3 regions of the Arthrobacter sulfonylureivorans genome follow, and region 1 is predicted to be linked to each of the others. Evidence: riboswitches for the same ligand, from Rfam matches in the RefSeq annotation. Region 1 holds a riboswitch; each other region holds the start of a gene.
The links. Region 1 has a riboswitch for S-adenosylmethionine ahead of MNQ99_RS13040 (bifunctional o-acetylhomoserine/o-acetylserine sulfhydrylase). Riboswitches for the same ligand answer to the same signal wherever they lie in the genome.

Region 1 (9,448 bases):
TCATCGCCGCTTCCGTGATCTCCTCCGGCACATCGTTCAGCGCCGCTTGGTACACCATCATGGAGAACGCCGTTCCCCGCCAGATATTGGCCAGGATCACCGCGAGCATCGGGACCGTAAACAGCCAGTCGGTCCCCTCGATGCCGAAGAGCGCGGTGAGCTGGTTCAGGGTTCCCTCCCGATTGAAGAAGGCATAGGCCACGAAGCCGGCCACGATTTCCGGCAGCACCCAGGCCGCTACCACGCAGACCCCCACGACCGCGGAAACCGCCTTGCTTGCTTTCGTCATCAGCAGCGCAATCCCCAGGCCCAGCAGGTTCTGGCCGAGCACGGCGGAGACAAGGACGAAGATGACGGTCAGCCAGAGCGACTGTAGGAAGTCCGGGTCGCTGAGCAGCTCGGTGTAGTTTTCCAACCCGACCCACTGCGGGTCCTTGGCGGCGACGCCGGTCAGGGCAGCATTGGTCAAGGACCCGTAGAAAGCCCAGAGGATCGGGCCGGCCAGGAACACGCCCAGCAGCACCACGGCAGGGCTGAGCGGCAGGAGCCGCAGGACGGTCCTCCCCGGCGGGCGGCGCCGGCCGCGCCGCTCAGTGCCGCCACGCGTTTCGGCGTCGCGGGCCACCACCTCGGCGGCTGTCACTGTTGCTACTTCTGTACTGTGTTTTCTGCGCCGACAAGGTCGGTGACGGCGGCGTCGAACTCGGCCGCGGCCTCCTCGGGTGTCTTCTTCCCCATCATCACCGCTTCGGTGGCTTCCTGGACGGCGGTTGATATCTGCGGGTAGTCGGCTGTTGCGGGCCGGTAATTCGTCACCGAGACCAGTTCCGAGACCTCGGCCACGAATGGATTGGCGTCCAAGTAGGCGGGGTCCTTGGCAACATCGGTACGGACCGCGATCTGCGAATTGGCCACGGTGTACTCCAGCGAGTTCTCCTGGCTCATTACCTCAGTGAGGAACTCGAACGCGAGATCGGGATTCGCCGAATTGGCCCCTACCGCCAGTGTCCAACCGCCGGACATGCTGACCGCCCCGGGCTCCTGTCCGTTCTGCGTGGGGAACGGTGCCACGCCCATCACGTCGCCATACTCGGGCCAGTCCACCAACCCGCCCTCTTGCCAGAACGACGGCGAGTAGGAACCTTCTACCGTTCCGCCCAGTTTGTCCTCGGGAAACAGCTGACCGAAGACCATCTGCCACACGTTCGGGTCCAAGGCCTCGGCCGGCGTGACGGCCAGGTCCTCTTGATAGAGCGTCTGCAGGAAGGCCAACGAGTCGATGAAGCCTTGCGAGCCGACAACCCACTTGCCTTCAGAATCGTCATAGAGCGTGTCGCCGGTGCCATACAGCAGTTGGTAGAAACTCTGCATGACGGTGCCTTCGCCGGTGCCCGTGCCGGCGTAGAGATTGAACGGGACCACATCCGGTTGCGAGGATTTGATGGCCCGGGCCGCCTCCAGGATGGCGTTCCAGTCCTTCGGTGCCCAGGGAACGTCGACGCCGGCGTCCTGCAAGACGTTCTTGTTGTACCAAATGGCCCGTGTATCCGTGCCCAGCGGGACTGCATAGATACTGCCGTCGTCCGCGCGGCCGGCTTCTTTGGCTCCGTCGTTGAAATTCGCCCAGTCGTCCCACTCGGCCAAATACTGATCCAGATTCAAGAGATAGCCGGCATCCACATCCGAACGGATCTTGAAGGTGTCCTCGTAGAACACGTCCGGGGCGGTGTCCGGCGATCGCTGGGATAAGGCGAGCTTGGTCGCGTAATCTTCATCGCTGCCGGTGATGGGCTCCAAATTGACTGTCACGCCGTCGTGCGCAGCCTCAAAGTCGGCCTTCGCCTTCTTCATCACGTCATCCATCGTGGCGTTGGCCTCGGTGGTCTGATACACGATCCGCAGTGCGGAACTTTGGGAGGTTTCACCCTCCCCGCCCCCGCCCCCGCCGCCACAGCCGGCCAGCGCCAGCGCTCCGACGGCCAGCAAAGACACTTTGATTCGGTGATCACGCAGCATGGTTCCCCCTCGTCTGGAGGCTTCCGGGCCAAACGCCGGCGGCGTGGTCAGGGGCCTACCGGCATGCTACCGAGGGGCTCCATCGAATGGATTTATTCGTTCCAACCGTGATCAAACTGCAATGCTCAGTCGTCCGCGCCTCAGTCGCCACAGCCCTCGTCAAGATCCGGACACCCGCACTGGCAGTAGCAGCGGTCAGGCCTGCGGTCAGGCGTGCGGGAAAAACGCCTGGGTGAGGTCGTCGTGCAGCTGGTGGACGTCGGTCAGGAAACCGTCGTGGCCCAGCGGCGTTTCGATAGTGTGCACCTTGACCGATCCGGGCAGCGCTTCGGCCAACTGGCGCGACTGTTCCGGGAAGTACAGACGGTCGGAATCCACCGCCGCGATGAAGAATTCCGTCTCCTCGAGGCCGCCCAGGGACTGCTCCAGCGAGCCGCGGCCGCGGGAAATATCGTGGCTGACCAGGGCCTCGGTGAGCAGAATGTAGCTGTTGGCGTCGAAGCGGGAAACCAGCTTCTCCGCCTGGTAGTCCAGATAGCTTTCCACCGCATAGCGGCCTCGGGCCGACGGCGTGATGCCCCCGAACGGCTGCTCCTCCGCCTGCGCCGAGCGGCCGAACCGGTACTCCAGTTCCGGCTCCGAACGGTAGTTGATGTGCGCGATCCGCCGGGCGATGCCCAGTCCGGCTTCGGGGGCGGGACCGCCGTAGTAGTCGCCGCCGGCAAAGTGGGGATCCAGCCGGATGGCCGCGACCTGCGCCTGGGCAAACGCGATCTGTTCGGCGGTGCTGGCTGCCCCGCACGCCATCACAGCGCACCGTGCCGTGCGCTCGGGGAACGTTGCTGCCCACTCGAGCGCGCGAGCCCCGCCCATCGACCCGCCGAGCACGGCATGCCAGCGGCGGATGCCCAGCGCATCGGCGAGCCGTGCCTCGGCCCGGACTGAATCCCGGATGGTGACGAACGGAAACCGCGACCCCCACGGCGAGCCGTCCGGTGCCGGGGACGCCGGACCGGTGGAGCCGTAGCAGCCGCCAACCATGTTGGCGGCCACTACGAAATAGCGCTCCGTGTCGATGGTGGCACCGGGACCGACCAGGTCGTCCCACCAGCCGTCTTCGTCGGAGGCGCCGCGGGCCACATGCGTGCTGCCGGTCAGGGCGTGCTCGATCAGGACGGCGTTCGATGCATCCGCGTTCAGGGTGCCCCAGGTTTCGTAGCCCAGGACAACCTCGGGCAGATAGCCGCCGGCTTCCAGCTGCAGCGCACCAACAGGCATCCTGCGCAGGACGCCATCCGTCGCCTGATCCACCAGTTCCTGCGGTTGCACGATCGTCACGCTGCGTTCTACCTGCTTGCCTAGTGGTCCGAGCCCTTGGCGGCCCGGAAACCGGCCTCCAAATCGGCGATGATGTCATTGACGTTCTCGATGCCCACGGAGAGCCGGACCAGTCCGTCGGTCACGCCGGCGGTCAGCCGCTCCTCGGCCGAAAGCTGGGCGTGGGTGGTCGACGCCGGGTGGATCACCAGCGAGCGCACGTCGCCGAGGTTGGCCACATGCGAATGCAGTTCGAGGCCGTCCACAAAACGCTTGCCGGCCTCGATGCCTCCCTTGATCTCGAACGACACGATGGCACCAGTGCCCTTCGGACCGTACTTGCGGCCGCGGTCGTACCACGGGCTCGACGGCAGGCCGAGGTACGCAACGGAAGCAACGTCGTCGTGCGCTTCGAGGAACTCCGCCACCTTCTGCGCGTTGGCCACGTGGCGCTCCACCCGCAGGCTCAGCGTCTCCAGCCCTTGGGCGATCAGGAAGGCGTTGAACGGGGAGATGGCCGACCCCAGGTCGCGCAGCAGCTGCACGCGGGCCTTGAGGATGTAGGCCAGATTGGCGCCGAGCGCACTTCCGACGCCCAGGTCGCGGGCGAAGACCAGCCCGTTGTAGGTCTCGTCCGGCGTGTTAAAGCCCGGGAACTTCTCCGGATCGGCAGCGAAGTCGAAGGTGCCGGCATCCACGATCACGCCGCCGATGGCCGTTCCGTGGCCGCCCAGGTACTTGGTGGCCGAATGGAGCACGATGTCTGCGCCCCACTCGATCGGGCGGATCAGGTACGGGGTGGCCAGCGTGTTGTCCACGATCAGCGGCACGCCGTTCTCATGGGCGATGCTGCTGACGGCTTCAAGGTCCAGCACGTCCTGGCGCGGATTGGAGACCACCTCGCCGAAGAACGCCTTGGTGTTCGGCTGCACCGCGTCGCGCCACTGCTGCAGGTTGTCCGGATCCTCGACGAACGTCACTTCGATGCCGAACTTGGGCAGCGTGGTGCGCAGCAGGTTGTACGTGCCGCCATACAGGCTGGGGCTGGCCACAATATGGTCGCCGGCCTCGGCCAGGTTCAGGATGGAGAACGTGGACGCGGCCTGGCCGGAGGCCAGCAGCAGCGCGCCGACGCCGCCTTCCAGACTGGCGACCCGGGCTTCGACGGCCTCGCTGGTCGGGTTGCCGATCCGCGTGTAAATGGGAGCCAGTTCGGACAGGGCGAAGCGGTCCGCGGCGCTCTGGGCGCTGGGGAACACAAACGAGGTGGTCTGGTAGATCGGCAGTGCACGGGCGCCGGTGGCGGCATCCGGCTCCTGGCCTGCGTGGATCTGACGGGTTTCAAAGGACCAGTCTGCATTGGACATGGTGCAACTCCTTCAAGGGAAGGGGTCATCCGGGATCCGGCCGTGCCGGCATGTCTATCCCGGGTGTGACCCGCGCTTGCGCACCGCCTGGTGGCGGCTGCCTGGTCTTCACCCGGGGCACCCCACCGCGGTTGGAGGGTTGCCGGCCAGCAAACCGGGGTTTCACGCTGGCACTCATGACCTGGGTCCAGTCTCGGCGGAGAGCCCGCGCGGCCGCAACAATATGACACCTTATGACCGCCCGCGGGGCCACACTCCTGCCTCGGCAGGGACGCCGATACGTCCTTGGCTGTCAAGGGTCACCGTGAACAACCACCGCGAAAGCTCAGTGACTTAGGTCACCCTAAGTCGAGAGAGGGTTCACAAAGTGCCAAGATATGCCTATGCGCTTCGACCACGTTTCTTATGCTGTTGAGCCCGACGGTCTGGCTGCCACCTCAGAGCGGATCTCCAAAGCTTTGGGTATCGAGGCAGTCAAGGGCGGGGTGCACCCCCGCTTCGGCACCCGCAATATGATCTTCCCTCTGACCGACCACCATTACCTGGAAGTGGTGGAGGTCCTGGACCACCCCGCGTCCAACAAAGCCCCCTTCGGCCAGGCCGTGCGTGCCCGCTCCGAAGCCGGCGGCGGCTGGATGGGCTGGTGCGTCGAGGTGGACGATCTGACCCCGTTCGAGGAGCGACTGGGCCGTCATGCAGTTCCCGGAAACCGCAAGTTCCCGGACGGGCAGGAATTGAGCTGGCAGCAGATCGGCATCAAGGGCCTGATCGCCGACCCGCAGGTTCCCTACATGCTGCGCTGGGATGACGGCACCGAGGCGCTTCACCCGTCCAACGCCCGCCCGGCAACCGTCAAGCTGATCGGCCTGACCATTGCCGGTTCCTCGGAACGCGTGGCTGACTGGCTGGGCACCCCGGTGGATGACCTTCTCGATGACGTCAAGGTCGCTTGGACCGCACCGAACGGCACACCGGGCGTCATGTCGGTCCGCTTTGAAACCGCGAACGGCATCGTCGAACTCTAAGGTCCCGGTCTCGTCTGGCACGGTACCAAGGCTCGCGTTTTCCGCGGGGGCTCCCGTTCCGGCTTCTTGCTCCCACCCACGGTGGCGCAAGAGGCGGAACGGGAGCCTTTTGCATGTCCGGGGCAGCCCTTTGGCAGCCCGCTCGAAGTGCTGGCTTAGGTACCGATGCCGATGGCCGGGCCTACCAGCGCGTAGCCAACGAAGCCGGCAATATCCAACAGTGCGTGCGCAACCACCAGCGGCATCACCCGCTTGACCTTCGTATAGACATAGCCGAATACCAGGCCCATGAGGAAGTTCCCGATACCCGGCCCAATCCCCTGGTACAGGTGGTAGGTTCCGCGCAGGGCTGCGCTGACGAAGATCGTGGTCCAGATCCCCCACCCGAACTTGGCGAACCGGTTGAACAGGTACCCCACCATGACAACTTCTTCGAGGATGGCGTGGCGCAGCGCTGAGAGCACCAGCACCGGCACGGTCCACCAGTATTCGTCCAAGGCCGCGGGGACGATCGCGGTGGTGATCCCCAGCGCCCGTCCGGCGGCATAGACGGCCAGCGTGCCCGCACCCATCGCCAGCGCCAGCAGGAAGCCCAAACCGAAGTCCACCCGGGGCCGGGAGAAGGTGAACCCGATCGAGCGGAAGGCCGACTGGCCCGCCGAGGTCAGCAGGAACAGCACCAGGGCCACCGGCACCAGCGCGAAGATGATGCCGAGCATCTGGTACACAAAATCGAAGACTTCCCGCTGGTTCAGCACCGGGTTCAGCGTGGTCGTTTGCGAGGCCAGCGGAGCACGCGTCATCTTCTCCAGCAGGTTCACCACCGCGTAGACCGCTGATTGTCCCAGCGAGAGCCCGAGCACAATGAGCACCTCGGCCCGGTAGTACCCCAGCGTCCGCGGTGTGCTCGCGGTCACGACCTTCTGCTTGTCCATAGCCTCCATCTTGTCAAGGGAACCGGGGTCAGCGATATCGGGAAGGGATCCGTGTTCCGCCCTCCCCCGGCTTCGCATCGGCTTCCGTTGCGGCTGGCGGCTTTCCCTCCCTACAAGTCCAGCAGCAGACGCTTGCCCTTGCACCGGGAGATGCAGATCATCATGGTGTCTCCGGCCGCACGTTCGTCGTCGGACAGCAGCGAGTCCCGGTGGTCTATCTCGCCGCCCAATACCGACGTTTCACAGGTACCGCAGATTCCCTCCCGGCAGGAGTTCAACGGGTTGAACCCGACCGCTTCGAGCGCCTGCAGGATGGTTTCATCCGGACCAACTGGGATCTCTGTCCCGTCTGTCAGCTCGACAGTGAAGGCCGAATCTTCACCCTGGGTTCTTTCCTGAACGTCGCCGGAGGCGGCGAAGCGCTCACAGTGGAAACGTGCCGGGTCCTCCCAGCCATCCGCCAATGCCTGAATGACATTGAGCAGCGGCCCTGGGCCGCAGGCGTAGACATGGGATCCGGCGGGCGGGTCCGCCAGCAGTTCGGCCAGCGGATAGAAGCCGCTTTCGTCGTCTGCGTGGATGTGAACATCTCCATCAAGCGCCTGGATCTCCTCGAGGAACGCCATCGAAGTGCGGCTCCGCCCCAAGTAAACCAAGCGCCAGGGCACTCCAAGCGCTGCGGCCTCGCGGATCATCGGCAGCACCGGGGTGATGCCGATGCCGCCGGCGATGAAGACATAGCTGGCCGCAGGTTCCAGAACGAAGTTATTCCGCGGGCCGCGCACCTGGATCTTGGTCCCCGGCCTCAGCAGGTCGTGCACGTACGCCGAGCCGCCGCGGCCCTCCGGCTCGCGCAGGATGCCCAACCGCCAGGCCGAGCGGTCCGCGCGCTCCGAACAGAGCGAGTACTGGCGCAGGAGCCCATTGGGCAGGAGCACGTCGATATGCGAGCCGGCGTCCCACTCCGGCAGCTCCTCCCCCAGCGGGTGCTCGAGCTCCAACGAGACAACGTTGCTGGATTCGCGCTGGATCGAGCGGACCTCGACGTCGAAAAATTCTTCAGTCATGATTCACCCTTTGCCAAGTCAGGCCGCGGCCGGTTCGGAGAGCACGGAGGCAAGGAAGGCCTTGGTGCGTTCGTTCTGCGGGTTGGTGATGACCTCACGGGCCGGTCCCTGCTCCACCACATAGCCGTCCGCCATAAAGACCACCCGGTCCGCGACGTCGCGGGCAAAGTGCATCTCGTGGGTCACCACCACCATTGTCATGCCGGAGTTGGCCAGGTCCTTCATGACCTTCAGGACCTCACCCACCAACTCCGGGTCCAGGGCGGAGGTCGGCTCGTCAAAGAGCATCAGCTGCGGCTCCATGCACAGGGCGCGGGCGATGGCCACCCGCTGTTGCTGGCCGCCGGAGAGCTGGCGCGGATAGGCCTCGGCTTTTTCCGCCAGTCCTACTTTCTCCAGCAGGGCCATGGCCCGGGCCATGGCAGTGGCCTTCTTCTCCTTGCGGACCAGTCTGGGTGCTTCGATCAGGTTTTCCATCACCGTCATGTGCGGGAACAGGTTGAACTGTTGGAAGACCATGCCGACTTCGGTGCGGCCGCGGCAGATGTCGTTGTGGCTCTGTTCATAGAGCTTGCTGCCTTTGAGGTCGTAACCCACGATCTTGCCGTTCACCCACATGCGGCCGCCGTCGACCGTTTCCAAGTGGTTGATGCAGCGCAGGAAGGTGCTCTTGCCGGATCCCGAAGGGCCGATCAGGCAGACGACTTCCCCCGGCTGCACCTGCAGGTCAATGCCCTTCAGCACCTGGTTGGAGCCGAAATTTTTGCAGATGGCGTCGGCTTTAACCATCGGTTCAACGCCGTGCATAACCGTCATTTCTTGCTGCCTTTCAGGGAGAGCGCGTCATGCGTGGCGAAAAACCGCTTCAGCTGCTGCAGCGGTGTCGGCGGTAGGTTCCGCTGGTTGCCGCGGGCGAAGCGCCGCTCCAGGTAGTACTGGCCGATGGTCAGGATCGAAGTGATCAGCAGGTACCAGAGGCTGGCGACGATCAGCAGGGGCACGGTCTCGAACGTCCGCGCGTAGATGATCTGCGCCGAATACAGCAATTCCGGAACCGAGATCACGCTGACCAACGCGGTGGTCTTGAGCATGCCGATGGTCTCGTTGCCGGTGGGTGGGATGATCACGCGCATCGCCTGCGGCAGCACCACCCGCCGCATAGTCTGCATCCGGGTAATGCCCAGGGCCTCGGCTGCCTCGGTTTGCCCGTGGTCAACGGACAGTATTCCGGCCCGGACGATCTCGGACATGTAAGCGCCCTGGTTCAGCCCAAGGCCGAGGATCGCTGCTGTCATCGGGGTGATCAGCTGGTTTGCGTCCAGTTCGACGCCGGCGATACCGAGCGTGATGACCGGATACAGTGCCGCCAGGTTGAACCAGAACAGCAACTGCACCAACACCGGCGTGCCGCGGAAGAAGTTCACGTAGGCGAAGGCGGCACTTCGGACCACTGGATTGACGGAGAGCCGCATGACTGCGAACACGACGCCGAGCACGATGCCGATGGCCATGCTGATCGCGGTCAGGCCAAGCGTGACAAGGATGCCTCGGCCAATGGACACATCGCGCAAGTACAGTCCGACGACGTCCCAGCCGAAGTTGGGGTTTGTCATCACGGACCGCGCCAGCAGTCCGGCGATCACAACGATCACGGCTGCGGCCAGCCACCGGCCGGGATGCTTAGCCTTGACGACGGTGTAGCCATCGTCGGCCGGGGCTGC
Region 2 (9,448 bases), 1.1 Mb from region 1:
CCCCTCGCCTTCTTGAGCACGGAAGGCGTCGAACTGCTGCTGCCGTTCCGCGGACCGAGGTACCGCGAAGACCGCCTCCAGCGCCTGTAGTTTGGCCGCGAAAACGGGATCACGGTCCAGGATGCCGGCGTCGAGGTTCGCGTTGTGGAAATCGTTCCGCAGCGGGATGTCACGGGCTTCAGGCACGTCCTCGACCCGCAGGTAGATCGGGTTGACGAAGCGGCGCGTTGCGGGCAGGTAGGGCGAGGGCTCCACCGGCGGCTTGGGCTGTGCCGCGTGCAGCGGGTTGATCAGGACGAACCCGGCGCCCTTGGCGGCAGCCGTTTCGGCCAGCACGGCCAGGTCGTCAAGATCGCCGATGCCCCAGGACGACCGCGAGCGCACCGAGTACAGCTGCGCCATCAGGCCCCAGCTTCGGTCAAGCCGATCGGCGGTGGTGAGCCGTTGCGGGGTGACCACCAGCGCGCACTGCGCCTGGCTGCCGGGCGTCGCCGGGGGATGGCTGCCGGGCGTCGCCGGGGAATGGCTGGTGAGACGCCCGGTTCGGGGCCGGTCGGTTGCGGTCTGGCCGGCTCCGGCCTGGCCGGTTGGAGCCTGGTCGGCTCCGGCCTCGGTCACCTCGAGTGTGTGCCAGCCCAGCGGGAGGTCGGCCGGCACCACCGCGGCCAGGCGATCACGCGGAACGCCCACTGCCTCATGCGGCCCGCCGACCACCACCTCGACGTCGCGGCGCGACCCGTCCTCCAATACGATCTGCACCCGGGGGCGGGCGCCCGGGCTCACATTTACCGGCACCTCAGCGGCGTCTCCTTGGCGGACGACGACGGCGGGCGGCAGCGTGCGCTGCAACGGCGCGAGTTCCGCGGCCCGGAGGGAGACGGTGACATCGTCGTCGGTCTCGCAGGGGACACCCAGCGCGGTGAGGACAGCAACCAGCGTTGCCGGGCCGACCGCTTGCTCAATGCCGTCCCAACCGCGGAAAGTAGTGCCGACGCCGTGTTCCCGTGCGAGGCGCTGCAGCGCCGTGAGCTCAGCCATGCACCCAATCTACGGGAACCGCCCGGGCCTGTCGGGAGTCTGCGCACCACCCTGGCCCGTGCCGGGAAGTCTGCGAACCCACCCGGACCTGTGCCGGGAAGTCTGCGAACCCACCCGGACCTGTGCCGGGAAGTCTGCGAACCCACCCGGACCTGTGCCGGGAAGTCTGCGAACCCACCCGGACCTGTGCCGGGGAGTCTGCTAACCCACCCGGACCGGTGGGTTTCTGCGAACCAGGCAGCAGGTGTGGGTTCCGGGCCCACCTGCGGCAAGCACCGCCGTCGTACTGGGAATTCAAGGCAAGACGCAACGCGGCTCAACAATTTTGGCGGCTACGGCGGAAGTTGCGAGAATGGACGGGACCATCCCGAGCGGTTGAGAGATCTGGCTCTTTGACACCGCAGCAACCATCCGGCCAACCGGAAAGGTGCTACCGCCAGAAGCGATGGAGAGAGCGCAAGCAATCTTTGATCCGGATGGCGCCCCCGCATCCGGGCGCGCCGCCAGGACCGTCATTGCCTCGGGAACCTAAGTTTTTAAGGAGCTGCCTGATGGCTGAACGCACATTCGGTTTCCGCACCCGTGCCCTGCACGCCGGCGGCACGCCCGACGCCGAGCACGGCGCGCGGGCCGTGCCGATCTACCAGAGCACGTCGTTCGTGTTCAAGGACACCGACGACGCCGCGAACCTTTTCGCGCTGCAGAAGTACGGCAACATCTACTCCCGCATCGGCAACCCCACGGTGGCCGCGTTCGAGGAGCGCATTGCCTCGCTTGAGGGCGGCATCGGCGCGGTGGCCACGTCGTCGGGCATGGCCGCCGAGTTCATCACCTTCGCGGCGTTGGCCGGCGCGGGCGACCACATTGTGGCCTCGTCCAAGCTCTACGGCGGCACCATCACCCAGCTGGACGTGACGCTGCGCCGGTTCGGCGTGGAGACCACGTTCGTTGACTCCACCGACCCGGCCGACTTCGCCGCGGCCATCCGCGAGAACACCAAGGCGGTCTACACCGAGATCGTGGCCAATCCGTCCGGCGACATCGCCGATCTGGCAGGCCTTGCCGCGGTGGCGCACGACGCCGGCCTCCCTCTGGTGGTGGACGCCACCTTGAGCACTCCCTACCTGATCCGGCCGATCGAGCACGGCGCGGACATTGTGATCCACTCCGCCACCAAGTTCCTGGGCGGGCACGGCACCACGCTGGGCGGCGTCGTCGTCGAATCCGGGCGTTTCAACTGGGGCAATGGCAAGTTCCCGCAGATGACCGAGCCGGTGGCCAGCTACGGCAATGTGTCCTGGTGGGGCAACTTCGGCGAGTACGGCTTCCTCACCAAGCTGCGCTCCGAGCAACTGCGCGACATCGGGCCGTCGCTGTCCGCGCAGTCCGCGTTCCAGCTGCTGCAGGGCGTGGAAACGCTGGCGCAGCGGATGGACGAGCACCTGGCCAACGCCCGCAAGGTGGCCGAGTGGCTGGAGGCCGACGAGCGCGTCTCGTGGGTCAGCTACGCCGGCCTGCCGGCGCACCCGCACTACGAGCGTGGCCGGCATTACCTGCCCAAGGGCGTGGGCTCGGTGTTCAGTTTCGGCGTCAAGGGCGGCCGGGTGGCGGGCCAGAAGTTCATCGAATCGCTGCAGCTAGCCAGCCACCTGGCCAACATTGGCGACGCCCGTACCCTGGTACTGCACCCGGGATCGACCACGCACCAGCAGCTCACCGCCGACCAGTTGGTGGCCGCCGGCGTGCCCGAAGACCTGATCCGCATCTCCGTGGGGCTGGAAGACGTGGACGATATCCTCTGGGACCTGGACCAGGCCCTCGCGCTCTCGCAGCAGGCCGGCGCCGAGCACGGCCCGAGCCGTGACCATGAGGACGACACTTTCGACACCTCCGAGTTCGCCTCGCCCACCTACGCGGGCGAGGCGTGCACCATCCCGGCCGCGCGCGCCGCGCGGACGGAGCCGGGAACCCGTGTTGTCGAGTCAGTGGAAGAACTGATCGAAGCCGAAGAAGGAGCCGCCAAGTGACCGCCACAGCAGAACGCGCGTGGGTGGGACCCTCCGCCCCGGAACGGTTGAACATTCTGCGCAACACCAAGTCCATCGCCATCGTCGGTGCCTCGGACAAGCCCAGCCGCGCCAGCTACTTCGTGGCCACATATCTGCTGTCCAGCTCGCCGTACAAGGTCTACTTTGTGAATCCAGTGGCCAAAGAGATCTTGGGCCAGCCGGTCTACAAGTCGCTGGCGGACCTGCCCGAGGTCCCGGACCTGGTGGACGTGTTCCGCAAGCACGACGACCTGCCCACCGTGCTGGAGGAGACGCTGGCCGTCGGCGCCAAGACCATCTGGCTGCAGCTGGGCTCCTGGCACGAGGAGGTCGCGGCCAAGGCCGAGGCCGCCGGCCTAAACGTGGTAATGGACCGCTGCGTCAAGATCGAGCACGCCCGCTTCCACGGCGGCCTGCACTTGGCCGGCTTCGACACCGGCGTGATCTCCTCCAAGCGCCAGCTGACCGCTTAGAAGTACCCCGGTTGGCGGCGTCCCACAAACGCGCCCCGACACAGCAGGAAGCCCGCCCGGATGACAGTCCTTCCCTTGGGAAGGCGCTCATCCGGGCGGGCTTATTTAACGTGCCCAAACTTTTCCAAAGGTCACGATGGAAGTCTCCACGGCATGGCGCACTGATCGGTTGAGCTGGACGCTGGACCGCGCTCACGCCTGTTATGAGGATCAAACACGGGCCCGGCCGCGAGCCGGACCGGCAAATTGGGGAGACATGATCATGGCCAAATCGCCGCGGCACGCTAAACGGCGCCGCCCGGCCGGAAAACAGATCACCGCACTAGCCTCGGCGAGTGCAGTCGTCTTGTCCGGCATACTCTTACCTTTAAGCACAGCCTCGGCTGCACCACCGCCGGGCCAGGACTTCAACGTTTCGCAGGGCGATCTTGAGTTCATCATCAAGCAGATCGAGATTTCGGAGGCGCACGCCGAAGACACGCTGGCCAATCCAAACTCGTCACCGCTGTGTAAGTCGACCGCGAAGTTTGATATCCCGAGCCAGACCCACATCGACCTCGACGGTGATCCCTGCGTGGGCTCGCCGCTGCTGCCGTACGGGCTGCGGACCGTCGACGGCCGGTGGAACAACCTGATGCCCGCCCAAGACCGCCACGGAAGTGCGCTGACCACCTTCCCGCGTCTGCTCGATCCCCAGTACCGGCAGGCGGAGACCATTCCGCCGTTCGCTCCCGGCTACAACCCGGACGAACCGGACGCGACCACCAGCTACGAGCAGACAGACGGCTTCGTCTACGACTCCGAACCGCGCACCGTCAGCAACTTGATCGTGGATCAGACCACGGACAATCCCGCTGCCGTCGCAGTCTCCGAGCGGGTGGAGGGCTCTGGCAAGGTCGATCCCTCCGCGGTGGGCCGGGTTGCCGGCCCCGATCGGTATACGACCGCAGCCCAGCTGAGTTTTGCCAATTTCGGGGCCGGCGTCCCGGTGGTTTACCTGGCCACCGGCGAGAACTTCCCGGATGCCTTGGCCGCCGGTCCGGCGGCCGCCGCCGGCAAGGGACCGCTGCTGCTGACGAATCGTGCCGGCCTCCCGCAGGCCACGGCGGACGAGCTGGCACGGCTGAATCCGGCCCGCATCGTCGTCGTCGGCGGGGAAGGCAGCGTCAGCGGTGCGGTCTTCAATCAGTTGGTCGCGGCCCATCCCAGCGCAACCATTGACCGTATTGCCGGTTCCAGCCGGTACGCGACCTCCGCGGCGATCAGCGCGGATGTCTTCGCCGAAGGACTGGCCAAGGTCTACATCGCCACCGGTGACAACTTCCCGGACTCCCTTTCCGGCGCCGCTCCGGCAGCCCGGGACGGAAGCCCCGTCCTGCTTGTGGAACGCAACGCCATCCCCGCCGAGGTAAAGGCGGAGCTGGAGCGCCTGGCCCCCACGGATATCGTGGTCCTCGGCGGCGAGCCAACCGTCACGGCAGCCGTCCAGTCGCAGCTCGCCAGCTATACGAACGGCGGGTCCGTCACTCGTCTGGCCGGTCCCGACCGGTTCGCGACGTCGGCAGCCATCTCGGCGGCCAGCTATGCACCGGCCACCTCGGATGTCTTCATCACCACCGGCATGAATTTCCCCGACGCGCTGGGGGCTGTCCCGGTGGCGGGGCAGCGCAAGGCACCGTTGTTGTTGGTCCCGCAGTCGGGCAAACTGCCGGCTACCACCGTGGAGGAGCTCAAGCGCTTGAACCCTGACCGGGTCACCGTGCTCGGCGGTCCGACGACCGTCAGCGAAGGGATCCAGGCTGAAATCCAATCACTTCTCAGCGGCACCAAGATCTTCATCCCGGACGTCGCCACGGATGAAGGGCTGTCCGCGTCGGCTACATCGCTGTTCGTGATTTTCGGCCAATTCTTCGACCACGGCTTGGACCTGGTAGAGAAAGGCGGCAACGGCACCGTTGTCGTCCCCCTAAATGAAGACGACCCGCTGTATGTGGAAGGATCCAGGACCAACTTCCTGACACTTTCCCGCGCTACCATTGCTGACGGCGAAGGCCGCGAGCATACGAACCGCACCACCCCGTTCGTGGACCAGAACCAGACCTACACCTCGCATGCCTCTCACCAGGCTTTCGTGCGCGAGTACATGCTCGAGGGCGGCGTTCCGGTGCCCACCGGCCGGCTGCTGAACGGTGTCGGCGGCGAAGGCCTGGCCACTTGGGCGGACGTCAAGAAGCAGGCCCGTGACGTCCTGGGCATCGACTTGGTAGACAAGGACGTGCTCGACGTGCCGTTGCTGGCCACCGACCCTTACGGTCACTTCATACCGGGAGCGGACGGCTTCCCACAACTGGCCGTGTCCGGCGGCAACGAGACCGCCTTGGTGGAAGGTGATCCGGCCGATCCGGTCTCCACTGCCGACGCGCTCAGGGCCGGGGTCTCCTTCTTGGACGACATCGCCCACGGCGCCACGCCCACCGATGACCCCAGCGGCTACGACAACGCCTCGCTGGACCGCCACTACATCACCGGCGACGGGCGCGGCAACGAGAACATCGGCTTGACCGCCGTGCACCACGTGTTCCACTCCGAACACAATCGCGTCACCGAGCAGGTCCGCGACATTCTTGAGAACGAGATGCCGGCCGGGCTGCGCGAACGCTTCCAGGAGGACGGTTTCTGGGACTATGGCGAGCGCCTGTTCCAGGCGGGACGGTTCCTGACCGAGATGCAGTATCAGCACCTGGTGTTCGAGGAATTCGCCCGCCGGGTCCAGCCAGCCATCGACCCGGTGGTCCTGAACGAGAACTCGTACCAGCCGCAGATCAACTCGGCGATTTCGGCCGAGTTCGCCCACGCGGTGTACCGCTTCGGCCACTCGATGCTGACCCAGACAGTGCCGCGCGAGTTCAACGGCCAGGTGCACGAGATGCCGCTGCTGCAGGCGTTCCTGAACCCGGCGGCCTTTGAGCGGGACCCAGACGGGAACGTCATCCCGCATGACGAGGCGGCCGGCGCCATCCTGAAAGGCCTGGCCAATCAGACCGCCAACGGCATCGACGAATTCGTCACGGATACGCTTCGCAACGAACTCCTCGGCTTGCCGTTGGACCTGGCGACGATCAACATGCTGCGGGCCCGCGACACGGGCGTTCCTCCGCTGCAGGCGGCCCGGGCCAAGTTCTTCGAGCTTTCCGGCGACTCGCAGCTGGAGCCGTACACCAGCTGGGAGGATTTCCGCCTGGCCATGAAGAATCCCGAGTCGATCGTCAACTTCATCGCCGCCTACGGCATCCACCCGACCCTAGCGGAGGCTGAGACGCTGGATGCCAAGCGAGCCGCCGGCACGGCGCTGGCTGCGGACGAAGAGTTCATGAACGCCCCGGCCGCCGACACCGGCGTAAACCGGATCGATTTCTGGATGGGAGGCATGGCCGAAAAGCCGTACATCTTCGGCGGCATGCTGGGCTCCACGTTCAACCATGTCTTTGAGCAGCAGCTCGAGGACCTGCAGAACGGCGACCGCTTTTACTACCTCACCCGCAACTTGGGCAACACGCTCTTCCACTCTCTGGAAGGCAACTCGCTGTCCCAGATTGTCCTGCGCAACACCACGGCGGACCGCGTCCCGCACGATGTCTTCGCATCGCCGCAGGTCACGTTCAACCTCGACAGCCCGCAGGCGGACCTGAATGCGGCGGGGCTCACCGGCAGCCAGGGAGGCGGCTGGAGGTACACCGGAGCCGAACATATCGTCATCCAGGACACCGACCAGCCCAGCAACATCCGCGGTGGTCTCGGTGACGACTCCATCTGGGGCAAGGGCGGCAATGATCGGATCGAAGGCGACGACGGCGTCGATGCCCTGATGGGCGGCGACGGCGACGACATCATCACCGACCTGTTCGGCGACGGTGACCGGCTCCAGGGCGAAAGCGGCAACGATGCGCTGAACCCGGGCCCAGGTGTCGGCGACCTGACCTTCGGCGGATCCGGCAAGGACTTCATGCTCGGCGGCCAGGACCGTGTGACGGCCCACGGCGGCTTGGGCGATGACTTCCTGCTCGGTTCCACGGGGCCGGACGTCCTCTACGGCGACGAGCACAACGACTGGCTCGAAGGCGGTAACGGCGCGGACCTGGTGCAGGGCGACATGGGCAACACCATGTTCAATGACCCGAACCTGTACCACGGAGGCCACGACGTCTTGATCGGCAACGGCGGGAACAACGACCTCGATGCCGAAGGCGGTGACGACATCATGGTCGCCGGCCCCGGCACGGACAGGTTCTCGGGCGTGCTCGGTTTCGACTGGGTGACCTACAAGGACCACAAGCTGCCGGTCAATGCTGACATGGGCTTCATCGTCGGCATGCCGCAGGATGTGACGAGCGTCCGCGACAGGTACCTGCAGACCGAGGCGCTCTCGGGTTGGGACGGCAACGACATCATCCGCGGTTCGCAGGGCGGGATCGATCTGACCTTCGGCCCGGACAATGAAGCCATCGGCTACGGCCACGACCTGACCCAGGAGCATCTGGACCGGGTCACCGGGCTGCGCGAGCTGCTCGGCGGCGGGGAGATTCCCGACTACGCCAGGCCGTTCCTTCAGGACGATCCGGTTAGCTACGACGGGGATGTCAACAACAACATCCTCATGGGCGGCCGGGGCAGCGACCTGATCGAACCGCGTGACGGCCGCAACTTCGTCGATGGCGATGCCTGGCTGAACGTGCGAATCGAGCACCGTCCGGAGAACGGCCCGGTGGAGACGCAGAACAGCATGGCTGCTTACAACACCCGGATCTTCAACGGCCAGATCAACCCCAAGGACCTGCACATTGTCCGCGAGGTTGTCAGCCTGGAGAACCAGCCGGGCACCATCGACACGGCAGTGTTCGAGGGTGTCGCCGATGACTACACCGTCACGGAACTCGAGCCGAACATCTTCGAAGTCTCCAACACACTGGAGGCCCCGGAGATGGCCAATGTGGTCAGGAATATCGAGCGGCTGCAGTTCAATGATCAAGTCATCTGCCTACCGCTGGGTAGCACGGCCAACTGCGGCCAGGCCGAGGGCGAGGTCCTGCTCAGCCACGACGAGCCGATCACGGAGAATGGAGTCCTCACCACCGACGCCTCCGGTGTCACGGACGCCGACGGAATCGATTCCGACCTGACGTACTCACTGCAGGTCCTCATCGAGGCCGGTACCGATCCGTTCACCAACGTGTGGGTCACCACCCAGGCCAACGAGTCGGGCGAATTCACCCTCGGCGACGCCGAAGTAGGATTCCCGGTTCGTGTCCTGGTGACCTATGTCGACGGCGCAGGTACGCACGAGCAGATCGCCTCCGCGGCCACGGATCCAGTCGCCAACGTCAACGACGAGCCCACGGGCTTGGCGATCGCACCGGCGGCTCCGAGCGTAGGAGACGTCCTGCACATCAGCACCCAGCTGTTCGATGGTGACGGTGCCGAAAGTGTGCTGGAGGAGCCGGGCGGCGTGTACACCTGGCAGCAGGGCAGTGACGCCGGCGGCTGGACCGACATCCCGGGCGCGACCGGCGATGGCACAACGGACAATACGTTTATCGTGACGGCCGACCAGCAGAACCAGCAGATCAGGCTCACGATCGCGTACACGGACGATCAAGGCACCAACGAGGTCGCAGTTTCGAACGCAACCTCCGTGGTTCCGAGCCCTGAGAATCCGGTTCCGACCCCGTAACCCAGCCGCTCCACAACATAGAATGTGCCTGCGCAGCCCCGCTGCGCAGGCACATTCTATGTGGCGGCAGGAACCTCAGCCGGCTCCAGCCGCCGCCGCCTCGAAAGCGACCACCCGGTCCAGCGCGGGCATCAGTTCCCGCACCATCTGCTCGAAAACGG
Region 3 (9,448 bases), 450 kb from region 1:
GATTAGCAGCGACGGGCTCCGAAGCCGGTGGTGCCTGCCCGGGGCGCCATCGGCTTCCTCCGCCGCAGGTTTCGGCCGCGGCCCCGCTGCCTCGAAACCTCGCACCCACCACCCTTCCCAGTAGGAACCATGCCAAACACAACGACGACGACGGTGGCCCGGACCGGGCTTCTGCTCAGTGCGGTCCTGATTGCCGCGGCCGGATGCGCCGCGCCATCGCAGCCGGCCGAAGGCATCATGCTGGCCCCGGCCGCTTCCGATGCCGCAGCCACGCCCTCGGCTGAGGGCCCGGGGAACACCGGCGCTCAGCCGGACGGCCGCACCCCAAACCAAGCAGCCATGTCCGAAACCTCGGTGATCCCGGACCCGGCGGCCATCCCGGTCCACCGCGCACTGCCCGCGGCGGCAGGCGAGAAAGCTCCGCCGACCCGGCTGGTGGTGGCCGGAACCTCGATTGACGTGAGCGTGGTCGCCGTCGGAATTGGAGCTGGCAACGAGATGGAAATTCCCGATTCCGTTGACCGGGCCGGCTGGTACCGCCATGGTCCCGCGCCGGGGGATGACGCCGGAACCGCGGTGATAGCGGCCCACGTGGACACCTTGTCGGGTTTGGCTCCGTTTTCCGAGCTCAGGCAGCTTCGGCCGGACACACGCATCACCGTGGAACGGGCGGACGCTGAGACTCTCACGTACCGCGTCTCGGAGGTTGAGTTGATGGATAAGGATGAATTCGATGCGGCGGCCGTGTTCCGCCGGGACGGAAAACCGCGGCTGAGGCTGGTCACGTGCGGCGGCGAGTGGCTGGACGGACGGCAGGATTACAGCCACAATGTGGTTGTCACAGCGGTCCCAGACTGACTTTTCCGGCCCTTCTGCACCAGTCAGTGGGGTAGCTTTCCCTCCCGACGACCGGAAGGACGCAGGCTTGGTACCTCCTCCTTTCGACGCTTGGGATACCGGCATCGATATGGCCTTCGCTGCCGGTGAGGAGTCGGCAATCGCTGACGCCTACCGTCACTTGGCTCCGCTCGTCCGGACGCTGGCTTCCCGAGCCCTGCGGGATCAGACGGCCGCGGACGATGTCACCCAGGAAGTCTTCATCCGGGCGTGGCGCCTGCGGGAGGGATTCGACCCTTCGCTGGGTCGGCTGCCTGCGTGGATCGTGGGGATAACCCGCCGCGCCATCGCCGATGCGCAGTCGTCCACCGCCCGTGAGCACCGCAAATTCCGCGCCGTTTCGGCGGTCCTGCCTGACCCCGAATATGCCGAAGGCTCCCAGTCCCCGGAAACGCTCGCGGACAGGTTGTTGCTGGATGGCGAGCTGGAACGGCTGGGGGAACCCAAGGGTTCCATCATGCGCCTGGCGTTCTACGAAGACTTGACCCACGAGCAGATCTCCCGCCGGCTCGATCTGCCGCTTGGTACCGTCAAGAGCCATATTCATCGCAGTCTGCAGCACTTGAGGCGCCGATTGGAGGTTGACCATGCAGCACCTTGATCCGGAATTGATCAGTTTGCTCGCGCTGGACGACACCGTCGGCGACCGGTCCGACCGGGATCACCTCCGCACCTGCAGCCAGTGCGCCGACGAGTACCAGGCATGTCGCCGAGCGGTGAACGCGGCCAAGGCCGACCCCAATCCGCAACTGGAGTCCCCGGGACCGCACGTTTGGCAGGCCATCCACCGGGAGTTGGGGCTCTCTCCGGAACTGGCGGAAGACCCCTTGCGGGCAAACAGTGGTCCCGCTCCTGTCCGCAGCCTGCCGTCCAAGCAAACTTCGGCCGGGCGGCCGCCGTCGCGAAAGCGTCCGGCGCGGAACCTTCCGGCTTGGTTGGCCGCGGCGGCAGCCGTGGTGCTCCTCGCGGCAATCGGCGTGTCCTGGATAGTCAATCGAAACGTTGCAACGTTGGCGCAGGCGGATTTGCAGCCGTTGGAGCAGTACGCGGCCACCGGGACGGCGCGGGTGGTGGAGACGAACGGGATCAGGGAACTCGAGATCCGGCTGAGCGCCAACGAGGCCCGGGGGTATCAGGAGGTGTGGTTGATCAAGCCGGACTTGTCCGGTCTCGTCAGCCTCGGCGTGTTGGACTCGGACCGCGGCAGGTTCCCCATCCCGCAAGGACTGGATCTGTCGCAGTTCCCCATTGTGGATGTCTCGGACGAGCCATTGGACGGAAACCCCGCGCACTCTAGCGTCAGCATCGTCCGCGGCAGCCTCGGCACCTGACCGATATTCCATGGTGAACTCTCTTCAGCAATGATCACACCGACGAGGGCCGGAGGAAGCATGCAGCAACGAACGGGTATCAGGACGGGACTGGCGGTGCCGGTCCTTGTGCTGGTCAGCTCCCTGGTGGCCATCGTTGCCGCCTTCATGGGCAGCGGCGTGCTGGTCGGGACTCCCATCCAGGAAGCGGCGGGCGGCTGGCTGAACGAAGATTCCACACCGCTGGCTCCGGCCTCGCCGGCCTTCCGGATCTGGTCCCTCATCTACCTCGGTCTGTTCGCCTACGCGGTGTGGCAGTTGCTGCCGGCCCAGCGGCGGTCCGCCCGGCATGCCGCCCTGCGCCGCTGGGCGGTGGCCTCCATGCTCCTGAACGCGGCGTGGATCTGGGTGGTGCAGGTCGGACTGCTGGTGATGAGCCTTGCCGTGATCATCGTCCTGCTGGCAGTGCTGGCCCGCATCCTGGTGATCCTGGTCGGCACGCCCAACGGGGGAGTGCTGGACGCGCTCATCACCGACGGTACGTTCGGCCTCTACCTGGGCTGGGTCACGGTGGCCACGGTGGCCAATGCCGCGGCCGTCCTCGCCGCGTCGGGCGTAGACGGCTTCGGGCTCCCGGTGACCTTGCTGTCGTCGATCGTGCTTGCCCTGGCGGCGGCGGTCGGCGTCGCCACGGCGTTCTACAGCCGCGGCCGGCTGGCCCCGGCGCTGGCCACCAGTTGGGGCCTGGCCTGGATCGCCGTCGGGCGCGTCGACGGTGGATTGGTCGATCAAGGCACCGCCATCGCCGCCGGCATCTGTGCGGCAGTCGTGCTGATCACGGCGGTGGTCATCCGGGTGGTAGCCGGTACCGGCCCCCGCGATTAGTAAGCCTACTGAATTTCGCCCTTGGCTGACGCAGCGTCGTGCGACGGGACGTTTCAGGGGTTCGCCGCTAGGTTGGAAAACAGCAGGATGCCGACAAGCGGCATCGCCGAGCAAGGAGGTTTCTCATGGCGGAAACGACCGGATCTAAGGCAAGCTACACAGTTCCCGGCCTCAAGCTGGAAGAAGGCCGGAAGGTCGCAAAGATCCTGCAGCAGCGTCTCCATGCGCTCAATGACCTGCAGCTCACGCTCAAGCACGCCCACTGGAACGTGGTGGGCCGGGACTTCATCGGGGTCCACGAAATGCTCGATCCGCAGATCGAAAAGGTCCGCGCAATGATTGACGCCGTCGCCGAGCGCATTGCCACCCTGGGCGTCTCCCCGAACGGGCTGCCCGGTGCCCTGGTCAAGGAACGCAGCTGGGACGACTACGACATTCACCGTGCCGGCACCGCCGAGCATCTCGCCGCGCTGGACGTGGTCTACAACGGGGTGGTCGGCAACCACCGCAAGGCCATCGAGACCATCGGCGAGATCGACCCGATCACCGAGGACCTGCTGATCGGCCAGACCGCCGAGCTGGAACTCTTCCAGTGGTTCATGCGCGCGCATCTGGAGAACAGCGCCGGCGAACTGGCCAGCGGCGGCGAGAAGACGGAAAAGGGCGCGGCCAAGAAGACCAAGTAGCCGGCCGCACGCTGTGAAACATAACGGCGCCTTCAGGGTCCGGCAGCAGCTCCAGCTCGAGTGGGGCGCTGCCGGGCCCTTGTTGGCACAAGCTTCTCGGTGCGCGGGTGATCCGCTGCCGCTGCTCCCGATCCTCCGTGCCGCGCCGGACCCTGCGCCTTTGCCCGGAACCGGCAACACCTTGGCCCTGTGGGAGTTCCTCGCCGCGTTGGCCGCCGAGGACCTGACCGCCGCCCGCGCGGTAGAGCCGCATCTGGATGCGGCAGCCATCCTGGCGCAGGCCGGGGTGGAGCTTCCCGCGGGAATAACGTGGGGTGTGTTTGCGGCGGAATCGTCGGGCACCCGGTTGGACGCCAAGCCCAGCAACGACGGCGATGCCTGGCTTTTGTCGGGCACCAAGCCGTGGTGCTCCTTAGCAGCGCAACTGGACCATGCGGTGGTCACGGCCCATGTTGACGGCGGACGCCGGGCGTTCGCGGTGGACCTGACGCAGCCGGCGGTCACCGTTGAACCCGCCGAGTGGATCAGCCGCGGCCTGGCCGCCGTTCCCAGCGGCCCGGTGTCCTTCCAGCAGGCAGGTGCCACCCCGGTCGGTGGAACCGATTGGTATCTGCACCGCCCGGGTTTTGCCTGGGGCGGGATCGGCGTCGCCGCGTGCTGGTTCGGCGGGGCCGTTGGGCTCTTCCGTACCCTCCGGGCAGCCGCGACCTCGCGGACCCCTGATCAGTTGGCGTTGGCCTGGCTGGGCGAAGCGGACCGCTTGTTGGCGGCCGGTGCCGACGTGCTGGCCGCCGCGGCCGCCGCGGTGGACGACGGCGCCGCCGGTGCGGTCCAAGCACACCGCGTCCGTGGCCAGATCGCGGCGATCTGCTCACGGATCCTGGAGATTTGCGGCCACGCGCTGGGCCCGGCACCCATGGTGTGGGACGAGCAGCACGCCCGGCGGGCGGCTGACCTCAGCATCTACCTCCGCCAGCACCATGCAGCCCGCGACGACGCGGCGCTCGGCGCCATGGTCCTGGAACAGCCGGAGCCGGCGTGGTGACCTTCTCCCACATCGAGGCCGGAACCCCCGAAGCCGATTGGCAGGCGGCCGGGATCGACCGGCTGCCTGCGCTGGCCGAGGGCGTCGTCCCGGGGCGCGGCTGCCGGCTGGTGGTGGCCGCGGCGCATCCCGACGACGAGTCACTCGGTGCCGCAGGGCTGATCCACTCCTCGCTGGCCCGGGGAGCGGATGTCACGGTGCTGCTCTGTACTGCCGGCGAAGCCTCTCATCCGGATTCGCCAACGTACTCTGCCGCAGACCTGCGCAGGCTGCGGCTGGCGGAATTCCGTGCCGCGATGCAGGCCTTGGAAACCTCCGCCCAGGCCCAAGCCCAAGCCCAGACTCAGGACCAGGCCCAAGCACAGGCCCAGGCCGAAGCCCAAGCCCGGTCGGGCCTCGGGGCATCCGCCGGCCGGCTGGAATGGCAGTTCCTGGGCATCCCCGATGGGATGGTCGGCCAGCACGCCGACGCCCTGGATGCGGCCTTCGCCAAAGCCCTGGAGGGCCATGCGCACGCGGTCGTTGCTGCGCCCTACCGTCAGGACGGCCACCCGGACCATGAAGCGGTGGGTCGTGCGGCGGCCCGGTCGGCAACGGCCCACCGAGCGGACCTGCTGGAGTTCCCGATCTGGTACTGGCACTGGGCCGATCCGGAGGCCCAGACCAGCTGGACCAACTGGAAGGCTCTACCGCTGTCTGCGCAGGACGCGGCGGCGAAACAGCTGGCCCTGGCCGCCCACGCCTCGCAGACGCAGCCGTTGTCTCCGGCGGCCGGCGACGAGGTGCTGCTCAGCGAGGCATTCCAGGAACACTTTGACCGCGGTGTCGAAGTTTTCGAGTGGACCCCGGCTGGACCCGCCGGCTCGGAGCACGCCGAGCATATCTTTGACCGGCTGTACCGCGGCGACCCGGACCCGTGGAACTACTTGTCCAGTTGGTATGAACGCCGGAAGCGGGCCGTCACTCTGGCGGCCCTTCCCGCCGAACGGTACGGCAACGCCTTGGAGGTTGGCTGCTCCATCGGCGTGCTGACCGCCGAGCTCGCCGCACGCTGCGATCGGCTGATGGCGGTGGACGCCAGCGGCGTTGCACTGGACCAGGCACGCCGCCGGCTGGCGGAGTATAAGAACGTAGAGCTGGTGCAGGCGCAGTTGCCCGCCGGCTGGCCAAGCTCCGCCGCTGATGGCCTGGACTTGGTGGCCATCTCGGAAATCGGCTATTTCCTGAAAGAAACGGAGCTGCGGGAGCTGCTTCGGAAGGTGCAGGAGACCCTGAACCCCGGAGGCCACCTGCTGCTGTGCCACTGGCTGCATCCGATCGATGGCTGGGAACTGGACGGCGAACAGGTCCACGCGATCGCGAAGGAGGCCACCGGCTGGGACGTCGTCGCCCTGCACCGCGAACGGGACTTCCTGCTGGAAGTGCTCCAAGCGCCGGAGCGCGCGCAGTGACCGCCGCGCCCGTGGCCGGCCCCACCGGGGTCATACCCGCAGACTCTGCCGCCGGGGGCCGGGACTCGGCCCCCACGCTGCGGCGCATCGCCGTCGTTGTTCCGGTGCATAACGAGGAGCAACTGCTGGGAAAATGCCTGCGCCGGCTGCGGCGGGCCATGGACGTGCTCCGAGCCGCGCGGCCGGAGTGCGGCGTGAAGCTGGTGGTAGTGCTGGACCGGTGTACCGACCAGTCCGCCAAGATCGCCCGGCATGCGGCCCGGGCGGATGGGCGGATCGCCGTGCTGGCGGGCGACTTCGGCTCCGTCGGTGCCGCGCGGGCAGCCGGAGTCTGCGCCGCGCTGGAGGCCGATGGCCGCAATGCCGCAGCCGAGGAGACCTGGCTTGCCTGCACTGACGCGGACACCTTAGTGCCGGAAGACTGGCTGACTTCCTTTGCGCTGCTGGCCAACGCCGGAGCGGACGCTGTGGCAGGGACGGTGGAACCCGAGACCTCCTCCCTTGCGCCCGGGCTACTGCGTGCCTGGCGCGACAACTACGCCGGACAGGAACCGAGTACCAGGGTGCACGGCGCCAACCTCGGTGTCCGGGCGTCTATGTACCTGGCTGCCGGCGGCTTCCCTGCGCTCGCAGAACATGAGGACGTCCGGCTGGTCGAGGCCATCCGGACGCTCGGCGGCCTGGTGCTGCCGGCGGCGCACCTGCAGGTCACCACCTCGGGCCGGCTGCAGGGCCGGACTCCGGGCGGTTTCGCCGGCTATCTCGCCAACTTGGAAGCGGCCGGCAGCTGACAATGCTTCCGCGCCCGAGCAGGCGCGGAAGCGTTGTCAGGCCACACCTTAGCGCCGGCGTGTCCGGTCTAAGCCCGGCACTCCACTGCCTTGCCAACCGGTCCTAGGTTGAAAAGGCGTCGGTCCACGATCGTCTCGATCGTCAGCACACTAAACCGCGCGTACCAGGTGATGTCGCCGCAGGGGAGGGCCAAGGCCTCGGCGAGGCCCGCCGTGTCATGGTGCCAGTAACACCGCTCCTGGCCCGCGTCGTCCAGACGGACCGTTCCTTCTGCCTCCAGATGAACGGCGACCGGAACTCCAACATCGTCGTGGAGTGCTTTCCGGGCCTGGATCCAATGGACGTTGTGTCCCGGGCCGAACCACGAGCACGGTTCCGTCCTAGTCTGGGGCTCATCGTTGGCTCGGTTTGGGTAGTTGGCCATGCCAGTTCCTTTCAACGGTCCGCCACCGCGGACGCTCTTGCCTGTTCCGGTTGGGGACAGGCCGCTTCTTCATCCGAACCACCCGTGAGGTTGGGGTTGGTGTGCGGCCATGTCGGAGCATTGCCCTCCTTGCCGGAGGGCGGGCGCGCGTCTCGTGAAGCTGCTTTCAGCCTATGTGCCGTCTCTGACAAAATTGCGAGGTATGGCTCGCCTGCGCAGCGGCGGCGGCCGGCAGTTGACGCGGCGTGGTCAGGACGCCGGGCCGGATTGCAGGATTTCCAGGTAGTGCGGGTTCTGCATGATGCCCAGCACGTTGCCGAACGGGTCGACTACCGAGGCCGTGATGAAGCCGTGCCCCCGCTCTGAACTGCTCCCCGAAAGTTGGACTGAGAAATTAGTTCTGACTCTCGGGGAGCAGTTTTATGCAAGACAGCAGTTCGTTATCTGAGGAACAGCGCGAAGCCGCGGTAGCGTTGTTCGAGACCGGTTGGGGTGCTAAGTCCGTGGCAACAAAGCTAGGGGTCCGGGCAAAAGCTGTCAGCCGGCTACATCAGCGGTGGAGAGTGCGCGGAGGTTCGACACTAGTGACCAAGTCAACCAAGCGGCGGTTTTCGTTTGAGTTCAAGCTCGCCGTCGTGCAGCGGTATCTGGCGGGAGAGGGCAAGGTTGCTCTCGCAAAGGAGTTTGAGCTGTCCTCTCCGGATCTGATCAAAAAGTGGGCTCGATACTACCGAAATGACGGTGAAGACGGCCTGCGCCCGAAACCAAAGGGACGACCTAAGTCACCTCCCGAGACAGGGGCGCAGCCAGAGTCCGAGTTGCAGCGGTTGCGCCGTGAGAACGAGCGCCTACGGGCAGAAGTCGCTTTCCTGGGAAAAGTGCAGGCCTTTAGGGACGAGGAACGGCGCTAAAGGTCCGCGCCGTCATCGCCCTCAAGGCCGAACACCGCCTCAACGTGCTCCTGGACGTGGCCGGGCTGGCCCGCGCAACGTTCTTCTATCACCAGGCCCGCCTGCAGACTCCCGATCCGCAAGCCTCCCTCAAAACCGCTATCACCAAGGTCTTCAAGGACAACCACCGCAGGTACGGACACCGCCGCATCCATACAGAATTACTCAAACAAGGGTGGACGATCGCGAAGAAGACCGTGCTGAAGCTAATGCGTGGCCTCGGGCTGGTCTGCAAAGTCCGGCGCAAGAAGCGCTACAACTCCTATCAAGGCGAGCAGGGCTCTGTTGCCCCGAACCTGCTGAACCGGGAATTCGACTCCGAAACCCCGAACGAGAAATGGGTTACTGACGTGACCGAGTTCAGCGTCGGCGACCGGAAGCTCTACCTCTCACCGGTCATGGACCTCTTCGACCGCCAGATCATCTCCTACACCATCGGCATGTCACCGAACCTTGCCCTCACCAACGCCTCGCTGCGAATGGCGTTGATGACGCTCGAGGGCGGGCAGAAACCAATGGTGCATTCAGACCAGGGTTTCCAGTACCAGCATGTCTCGTGGCGCGATCTCCTGAAGGGCGCCGGCGCGATTCAATCAATGTCCCGCAAAGGCAACTGCTACGACAACGCCGTAATGGAGAACTTCTTCGGCCACCTCAAGGAAGAACTCTTCAACCACGTCCGATTCCTCAACACCAACGCGCTGGAAACAGCACTGCACGACTACATCCGCTGGTACAACACCGAAAGGATCTCAACAAAGCTCAAGGGCCTGAGCCCGGTGCAATACCGTGCTCAGGCCCTCGCGGCTTAGGCTCATTAGTTGGTCCAACTTTTGGGGACCGGTTCAGCTTCGGTGACCGGCTCCAGTTCCGTGGCGCCCTTCTCGAGCAGCCGACGGCGAACGGTCTGCACATCGTCCACGTGCCAGTAGAGGATGGCGCCGCCCGGATCGATGCCGTGTCCCGCCGGAGCATGCCTCGTGTCGATCAGCCCGAGCTCATGCTCGT

Region 2: linked by a shared signal. The riboswitch ahead of MNQ99_RS18125 (O-acetylhomoserine aminocarboxypropyltransferase/cysteine synthase family protein) and the one ahead of MNQ99_RS13040 (bifunctional o-acetylhomoserine/o-acetylserine sulfhydrylase) in region 1 are both predicted to bind S-adenosylmethionine.
Region 3: linked by a shared signal. The riboswitch ahead of MNQ99_RS15055 (hypothetical protein) and the one ahead of MNQ99_RS13040 (bifunctional o-acetylhomoserine/o-acetylserine sulfhydrylase) in region 1 are both predicted to bind S-adenosylmethionine.

Annotation. Positions count from the first base shown of each region.
Region 1 is NZ_CP093326.1:2,810,374-2,819,821, forward strand. It holds gene MNQ99_RS13025 (carbohydrate ABC transporter permease) at 1-643, opposite strand, end outside; gene MNQ99_RS13030 (extracellular solute-binding protein) at 649-2,016, opposite strand; gene metX (homoserine O-acetyltransferase MetX) at 2,224-3,294, opposite strand; gene MNQ99_RS13040 (bifunctional o-acetylhomoserine/o-acetylserine sulfhydrylase) at 3,375-4,700, opposite strand; SAM riboswitch class IV at 4,768-4,882, opposite strand; gene MNQ99_RS13045 (VOC family protein) at 5,084-5,725, shown strand; gene MNQ99_RS13050 (CPBP family intramembrane glutamic endopeptidase) at 5,881-6,660, opposite strand; gene MNQ99_RS13055 (PDR/VanB family oxidoreductase) at 6,771-7,727, opposite strand; gene MNQ99_RS13060 (amino acid ABC transporter ATP-binding protein) at 7,746-8,543, opposite strand; gene MNQ99_RS13065 (amino acid ABC transporter permease) at 8,540-9,448, opposite strand, start outside.
Region 2 is NZ_CP093326.1:3,942,861-3,952,308, forward strand. It holds gene malQ (4-alpha-glucanotransferase) at 1-1,038, opposite strand, end outside; SAM riboswitch class I at 1,398-1,490, shown strand; gene MNQ99_RS18125 (O-acetylhomoserine aminocarboxypropyltransferase/cysteine synthase family protein) at 1,590-3,065, shown strand; gene MNQ99_RS18130 (CoA-binding protein) at 3,062-3,559, shown strand; gene MNQ99_RS18135 (peroxidase family protein) at 3,822-9,287, shown strand; gene MNQ99_RS18140 (arsenate reductase/protein-tyrosine-phosphatase family protein) at 9,363-9,448, opposite strand, start outside.
Region 3 is NZ_CP093326.1:3,262,261-3,271,708, reverse strand. It holds gene MNQ99_RS15100 (DUF4397 domain-containing protein) at 1-6, shown strand, start outside; gene MNQ99_RS15095 (class F sortase) at 130-858, shown strand; gene MNQ99_RS15090 (RNA polymerase sigma factor) at 968-1,498, shown strand; gene MNQ99_RS15085 (anti-sigma factor) at 1,485-2,228, shown strand; gene MNQ99_RS15080 (tryptophan-rich sensory protein) at 2,289-3,092, shown strand; gene MNQ99_RS15075 (Dps family protein) at 3,218-3,778, shown strand; gene MNQ99_RS15070 (acyl-CoA dehydrogenase family protein) at 3,939-4,823, shown strand; gene MNQ99_RS15065 (PIG-L family deacetylase) at 4,820-6,274, shown strand; gene MNQ99_RS15060 (glycosyltransferase family 2 protein) at 6,271-7,065, shown strand; gene MNQ99_RS15055 (hypothetical protein) at 7,134-7,490, opposite strand; SAM riboswitch class IV at 7,519-7,650, opposite strand; gene MNQ99_RS15050 (helix-turn-helix domain-containing protein) at 8,075-8,401, shown strand; gene MNQ99_RS15045 (IS3 family transposase) at 8,446-9,252, shown strand; gene MNQ99_RS15040 (VOC family protein) at 9,258-9,448, opposite strand, start outside.